DNA from 2 places in the Saccharothrix xinjiangensis genome. Region 2 is predicted to be linked to the other one. Evidence: riboswitches for the same ligand, from Rfam matches in the RefSeq annotation. Region 2 holds a riboswitch; the other holds the start of a gene.

Region 1 (3,400 bases), on a different contig from region 2:
GAGCCGGTCGCAGCGCCGGTCCACCGCGTGGGCCAGACCTACGGCCTCCAAGGCCTCCAAGGTGATCGCGCGTTCCGCCCGCCCGAACGCCCACGGCGGCCGGTGCGGGACGCGGCCCAGCGCGACCAGCTCACCCACCAGCAGGTCCTCCGGCGGCGCCTCCTCCTGGCCGACGTAGGCGATGGTCCGCGCCCGTCGGCGTGCCGAGAACGCGTGCAGGTCCTCACCGTCGACGGTGACCAGGCCGGCCGCCGGGACGCGCAGCCCGGCCAGCGCGCGGATCAGGGTCGACTTGCCGCTGCCGTTGGTCCCGACCAGCGCGAGCATCCGCCCCGGCGGCACGTCGAGGTCGACGTCGGACACGACGGTCCGCCCGGCGACCTCGCAGCGCACCCCGCGGCACCGCAGGTGCGTCATCGACCGCCCCCGGAGAAGCCGTACTGCCTGCGACCCATCAGGACCAGGAACACCGGTGCGCCGACGAGCCCGGTCACCACGCTCAACGGCATCTCCTGCGGCCGGACCAGCACGCGGGCGACCACGTCCACCCACACCAGGAACAACGCGCCGCCGAGGGCGGCCACCGGCAGGACCGCGGCGTGCCGCGCGCCGACCGCCATCCGGGCCAGGTGCGGCACGACCAGGCCCACGAAGCCGACACCGCCCGACACCGCGACGAGCACGCCGACCAGGACCGAGGTCAGCGCGAACAACCCGATCCGCACCTCGCGCACCGGCACGCCCAGGGCGGCGGCCGCGTCCGGGCCGCCGGCCAGCGCGTCCAGCCACGAGTGGACCGCCATCAGCGACGCGGCGGACAGCACCACCGCGACCAGCGCCGGACCGGTGTTCGCCCACGTCGAACCGGACAGGCTGCCCAGCAACCAGTGCAGGACCGCCTGCGTCGCCTCCGGCTCGTCACCGACGAACACCAGGAAGCTCGACACCGACGAGAACGCCGCCGACAGCACGACCCCGGTGAGCACCAGCCGCAGCGGCGTCAGCCCTCCCTGCGCGACCGACACGCCGAACACCAGCAGCGACGCCAGCACCGCGCCGGTCAGCGCCCCGGCCGACAACGCCCAGACCCCCAGCCCGCCGAACACGCCCACGACGATGACCAGCGTCGCCCCGACACCCGCGCCGGCGGACACCCCCAGCAGGTACGGGTCGGCCAGCGGGTTGCGGACCAGGGTCTGCACCACCGCGCCCGCCAACGCCAGACCCGCGCCCACCACGGCGCCCATCAACACCCGTGGCGCGCGCAGCTCCCACACGATCGCGTCGTACACCGGGTCGGGGCCCGCGGCACCGGTCAGCCTGGCCCGGACGGTCTCCCACACCCCCGCCGGCCGGAGCGGTTCCGAGCCCAGGGCCAGCGAGAGCACCACGCTGACGGCGAGGCCGGCGAACAGCACGAGCAGCAGCGGCAGGGTCGGCGCCCTGCGCGCCGCACCACTACCGGACACGTCGCGTCGCGACGGACATGCGAGACCCGCTCTCGTCAGGGGCCCAGATCGCGGAGCCCGGTCGGTCGACGAACGAACCAGCAGGTCTTCGGACTCGGGCTCACCCCGGCGGAACGCCTTCCCAGGCCGTCAGGCCCAGTGGCACGTGTTCCGCCGGTCACCCCCACCGCTGCGCGACAGTTCCGGACTCACACCGGATTCCCTGGCCACATGGGCACGACTGGCTCGCGCAGAACCTAACACGACCCGGTTCCCGACGGGTGCGGCGAGGCCGGGAGCGCCGGAGGTCGTCTCACCCGGCGTGCACCGTACGAGTGGTGTGAGAGGCAGGGGAGTTGGCGTGCCCGTCCCGCAATTGCCAATATGTGGTTGTTGCTCGGTGCGTAACGGATCGAACACGGGGGAGAGTCTCGGATGACCACGTCGTCGACGTCGACCGATGCCGAGGGGAGTCGACGACCGCGGTCGGTCCTGCGGGATCCCGGCTTCCTCCGGTTGTGGACGGGCGCCACCGCCTCCGGCCTGGCCACCTGGGTGCTGCCGTTCGTGCTGGGCCTCGGTGTGCTGGAACGGGAGCTGAGCGCGGTCGAGCTCGGTGTCGTGCTGGCCGCGCGCACGGTCGGCTTCCTGGCCGCGGTCCCGGTGGGCGGGGTGCTGGCCGACCGGCACTCCCGGCGCGGCGTGGTGCTGTGGTCCGGGCTCGCGGCGGCGGCGGGCGCGCCGGTGCTCGCGCTGGGCCTGGGCTGGTCGCTGCCGCTGATGATCGCCGCGGCGGCGGTCATGGGCGCGGGGCAGGGCGCGTGCCGGCCGGCGTACCAGGCGCTGGTCGCGGAGGTCGTCGACGCCGAGCAGCGGCAGGCGGCCAACGCGGCGATGTCGATGGCCGTGCGGGTCACCACGCTGGTCGCGCCGGCGCTGACCACGCTGCTGGCCCTCGTGCTCGACACCAGGGCGCTGCTGGTGGGCATCGGGGTGATCTGGCTGTGCGCCGCGCTGGTGCCACCGCGGGGACGCCGCTTCGCGGCCGCCGGCAAGACCCGGGTGTCCTTCGTGCGCGAGTTCGCCGACGGGGTGCGCGAGGCGCGGCGGCACCCGTGGTTCCTCGCGGGGCTGGGCGCGCTGACCGCGGTGATCTCCCTGGGTTACTCCGCCACCGGCGTCATCCTGCCGTTGATCAGCCGCGACCGGTACGGCTCGGAGGTGGTGCTGGCCGCGGCGCTGACCGCCGCCACCGTCGGCGGGTTGGTCGGCGCGCTGCTGATGGCCCGCTGGAAGCCCCCCGCGCAGGGGTGGATCGCGTTGGCCGCCCTGGCCTGCTACGGGTTCGCGCCGCTCGCGCTGCTGCTGCCGGTGCACTGGCTGGTGATCGTCGCCGCCTACGTGGTCGCCGGGATGGGCATCCAGCTGTTCAACGTGCCCTGGTTCACCGCCACCCAGCGCGAGGTCGAGCCCGACAAGCTGGCCCGCGTCTCCTCCCTGGACTTCCTGCTGTCCTACGGGCTGGCCCCGATCGGCCTCGCGCTGATCGCGCCCGCCGTCGACGCGTTCGGGGTCACCGCGGTGCTGGGCACCTGCGCGGCCGCGTGCTTCCTGGCCCCGGCCGTCGCCGCGCTGGTGCCCAGCACGAAGGAGTTCTCCCGGCACACCGTCGAAGAGGCCAGGCGATGAGCGGTCGTGAGCTCGGTGTCCTGCCCGCCCGGGTAGGGGCCCACGACGCCGACGAGGCCCGCGCGGTGCTCGCCGAGACCGGCGCGGTGGTCCTGACGGGCCTGCCCGTGACCGCGGACGCCCTGGCGGTGGCGGCCGCGCACCTGTACGGCGGCCGGCTGCGGCAGCTGTTCCCGATCCGCGAGCGGGCGTCCCGCGACGGCGGTCCGGTGCACCTGCACGCCGACAGCTTCGACCAGGTGGTCGACATCGGCGGGGTGCCG
Region 2 (3,400 bases):
AGGTCGCCGTCGACGGAGAACACCGAGTCGGTCACCACCAGCGCCCGCCGCTTGCCGCGGGTGGCCAGCGCGTGGGTCACCTTCGGCACGTCGCAGTGCCCGGCGACCACCACGTCGGCCTTGGACAGCCGCGTGCCGTCGATCAGCGAGGCGTGGATGTGCTGGTCGGCGACGATCGCGGTGCCCGGCCCGGACAGCGCGGTCAGCGCGCCGAGGTTGGCCGCGTAGCCGGAGGAGAACACCAGCGCCGACTGGGCGCCGCAGAAGTTCGCCAGCTCGTACTCCAGCTCGGTGTGCAGCTCGGTGGAGCCGGTGACCAGGCGGGAGCCGGTCGAACCCGCGCCCCAGCGCAGCGAGGCCGCGGCCGCCGCGCCGGTGACCCGCTTGTCGCGCGCCAGGCCCAGGTAGTCGTTCGACGCCAGGTCGAGGTCCGCGGAGTCGGCCGGGCGGGGTCGGACGCGGCGCGCGAGACCGGCTTTGGCGCGGGCCCCGGCACGCGTGTCGATCCAGTCGAACACCGACTCACCTGTGCGCACACTCACGCCGGCAGTGTCGCATCCGGCGGCTACCGTGCCGGCGTGGACCTCTTCCAGCCCGGACCGGCCGACCTGCGGTCGCTGCGCGAGCGGGCGCCGGTGCACCGCGACGGGCGCACCGGGCTGTGGCTGGTCAGCCGGTACGACGACGTGCGCGCGGTGCTGGCCGACCCGCGCCGGTTCCGGCCGGACAACGCGCTGACCGCGGTGGTCCCGGTGCCGGGCCCGGTGCTGCGCGAGCTGGCCCGCTCGGGGTTCTCGCTGCCGCCGACGCTGGCCAACAACGGGACCCCGACCCACGCCGCCCTGCGCCGGCTGGTGGCCCGCTTCCTCACGCCCGCGCGCGTGGCCGCGGCGGGGCCGCGGATCGCCGAGCTGACCGCGGCGCGGCTCGCCGGGCTGACCGGGTCGGTCGACCTGCACCCGGCGCTGGCCCGCGACCTGCCCGCGGTGGTGCTGCTGGAGGTGCTGGGCATCCGCGACGTGGACGTGGCCGCGCTGAAGGCGTGGAGCACCGCGTCGCTGGAGCTGTTCTGGGGCGACGTCACGCCGGAGCGGCAGCGCGAGCTGGCCGGGCCGGCCGCCGCGTTCCACCGGTGGCTGACCTCGCGGCTCAAGGCCGCGGACCCGCGCGGCGACGACCTGTTCGGCGCGTTGCGGGCCGGGGGCGTGCCGCTGCGGGACGCGGCCGGGCTGTGCTACTTCCTGCTGATCGCGGGGCAGGAGACGACGACCCAGCTGCTGTGCGCGGCGTTCCACGCGGTGCTGCGGCACGGCGACCTGTGGTCGCGCCTCGGCGAGCCGGGCGTGGCGGCGGCGTGCGCGGAGGAGGTGCTGCGGCGGGAGCCGCCGGTCACCACGTGGCGGCGGGTCGCGGCCGAACCGGTCGTGCTGTCCGGTGTCGACGTCCCGGCCGGCGCGCCGCTGCTGCTGATGCTCGCGGGCGCGGGCTCGGACCCCGCCGCGTTCGACGACCCCGAGCGGTTCTGCCCCGGCCGCCCGAACGCCCGCGGGCACCTGGCGTTCGGCCACGGCAGGCACTTCTGCCTCGGCGCGGGCCTGGCCCGGCTGGAGGCGGAGGTGGTGCTGCGGGAGACCGCGCTGCGGTTCCCGCGCCTGCGGCTCGCCTCGGCCGACCCGCCGCCGATGCTGGGGCTGCTGTCGTTCCGGGCGCCGCTGAGCGTCGAGGTGGAGCTGGGGGACCCGGCGCTCGGCGGCGCGGCCTCCCGGCAGCTCGTGGCTCAGGGCGGCGTCGGCGGGCGGTAGTCCCGGGTCGGACGGCCGACCGGTGTGATCGCGCTCGCGTCCCCGGGGCTTGGACCCGCCGGCCTCAGGTGCGACGATGCCGGGGCTGTAGGGGTGCGCGAGGAAGCCGGTGGAAGTCCGGCACGGTCCCGCCACTGTGACCGGTTCACCCCGGGAGTCAGGAACTCGCCCCCCTGTCGTCACCACCGGACCCGGGCGTGGACACCCGAGGAAGGACACCGCCGCATGGGCGCGCGTTTCCCCTTTTCCGCCGTCGTCGGACAGGACGACCTCCGCACGGCGCTGCTGCTCAACGCCGTGCACCCCGGTATCGGCGGGGTGCTCGTCCGAGGTGAGAAGGGCACCGCGAAGTCGACCGCGGTCCGCGCGCTCGCCGCGCTGCTGCCCGGGCTGGACGTGGTGCCGGGCTGCCGGTTCGGCTGCGACCCGGAGGTCGCGTCGGACTGCCCGGACGGCCCGCACGGCGGTGGTCCCGAACAGCGGGACCCCGAACAGCGGGACTCCGAGCGGCGGCCGGCGCGGCTGGTCGAGCTGCCGGTCGGCGCGACCGAGGACCGGCTGATCGGCTCGCTGGACCTGGAGCGCGCGCTCACCGAGGGGGTGCGCGCCTACCAGCCCGGCCTGCTGGCCGCCGCGCACCGGGGCGTGCTGTACGTGGACGAGGTCAACCTGCTGCACGACCACCTCGTGGACCTGCTGCTCGACGCCGCCGCCATGGGGCGCGCGCACGTCGAGCGCGAGGGCGTGTCCGTGTCGCACGCGGCGTCGTTCCTGCTGGTGGGGACCATGAACCCGGAGGAGGGCGAGCTGCGGCCCCAGCTGCTGGACCGGTTCGGCCTCACCGTCGCCGTCCGCGCCGCCCGCGACGTGGCCACGCGCACCGAGGTGGTCCGGCGGCGACTGGCCTACGAGGCCGACCCGGAGGGGTTCGCCGCGCGCTGGGCCGACCAGGACGCCGCGCTGGCCGCGCGGATCGTCGAGGCCCGCGCCCGGCTGGCGTCGGTGGCGCTGCCGGACGCCGAGCTGCGCCGGATCTCCGCGATCTGCGCGGCGTTCGAGGTGGACGGGATGCGCGCGGACCTCGTCGTGGCCCGCACCGCGATCGCGCACGCGGCCTGGCGCGGTGCCGACGAGGTGGCCGAGGAGGACGTGGAGGCGGCCGTGCGGCTCGCCCTGCCGCACCGCAAGCGCCGCGACCCGTTCGACGAGCCGGGGCTGGAGGAGGAGCAGCTCGACGACGCCCTGCGGCAGGGCGCCGAGGCCGCCCGGGAACCCGACGGCCCCGACGACGACGGGCCGGACGGCGACGGGCCAGGTGACGGGGGGCCCGACGACGGGGGACCCGACGGCGGCGGGCGGGACGACGACGGCGGCGACGGCGCGGAGCTGCCGGGCCGCCCGCCGGAGCAGTCCACCTCGGACGGTCGGGGTTCGTCGGCCGAGCGCTCGCACGCGCCCGCGCCCGCCTTCCGCGCCCGCCTGCTCCAGGTGCCCGGCGTCGGCGACGGCGCGCCCGGCAAGCGGTCCCGCGCCCGCGCCCGCACCGGCCGCGTGGTCCGACCCTCCACTGTGGACGGATCAGGGCTGCACCTGGTCGG

What was found. A riboswitch is a leader RNA that binds a small molecule or an ion and turns the genes downstream of it on or off. The one in region 2 is predicted to bind cobalamin.
Region 1: it holds a riboswitch for cobalamin, as region 2 does, so the genes downstream of both, ABD223_RS18185 (FecCD family ABC transporter permease) here and ABD223_RS07150 (putative cobaltochelatase) in region 2, are expected to answer to the same signal.

The regions. Positions count from the first base shown of each region.
Region 1 is NZ_BAAAKE010000007.1:229,554-232,953, forward strand. It holds gene ABD223_RS18180 (ABC transporter ATP-binding protein) at 1-417, opposite strand, end outside; gene ABD223_RS18185 (FecCD family ABC transporter permease) at 414-1,469, opposite strand; cobalamin riboswitch at 1,532-1,709, opposite strand; gene ABD223_RS18190 (MFS transporter) at 1,884-3,137, shown strand; gene ABD223_RS18195 (TauD/TfdA family dioxygenase) at 3,134-3,400, shown strand, end outside.
Region 2 is NZ_BAAAKE010000002.1:395,747-399,146, reverse strand. It holds gene ABD223_RS07160 (8-amino-7-oxononanoate synthase) at 1-542, opposite strand, end outside; gene ABD223_RS07155 (cytochrome P450) at 579-1,802, shown strand; cobalamin riboswitch at 1,868-1,989, shown strand; gene ABD223_RS07150 (putative cobaltochelatase) at 2,028-3,400, shown strand, end outside.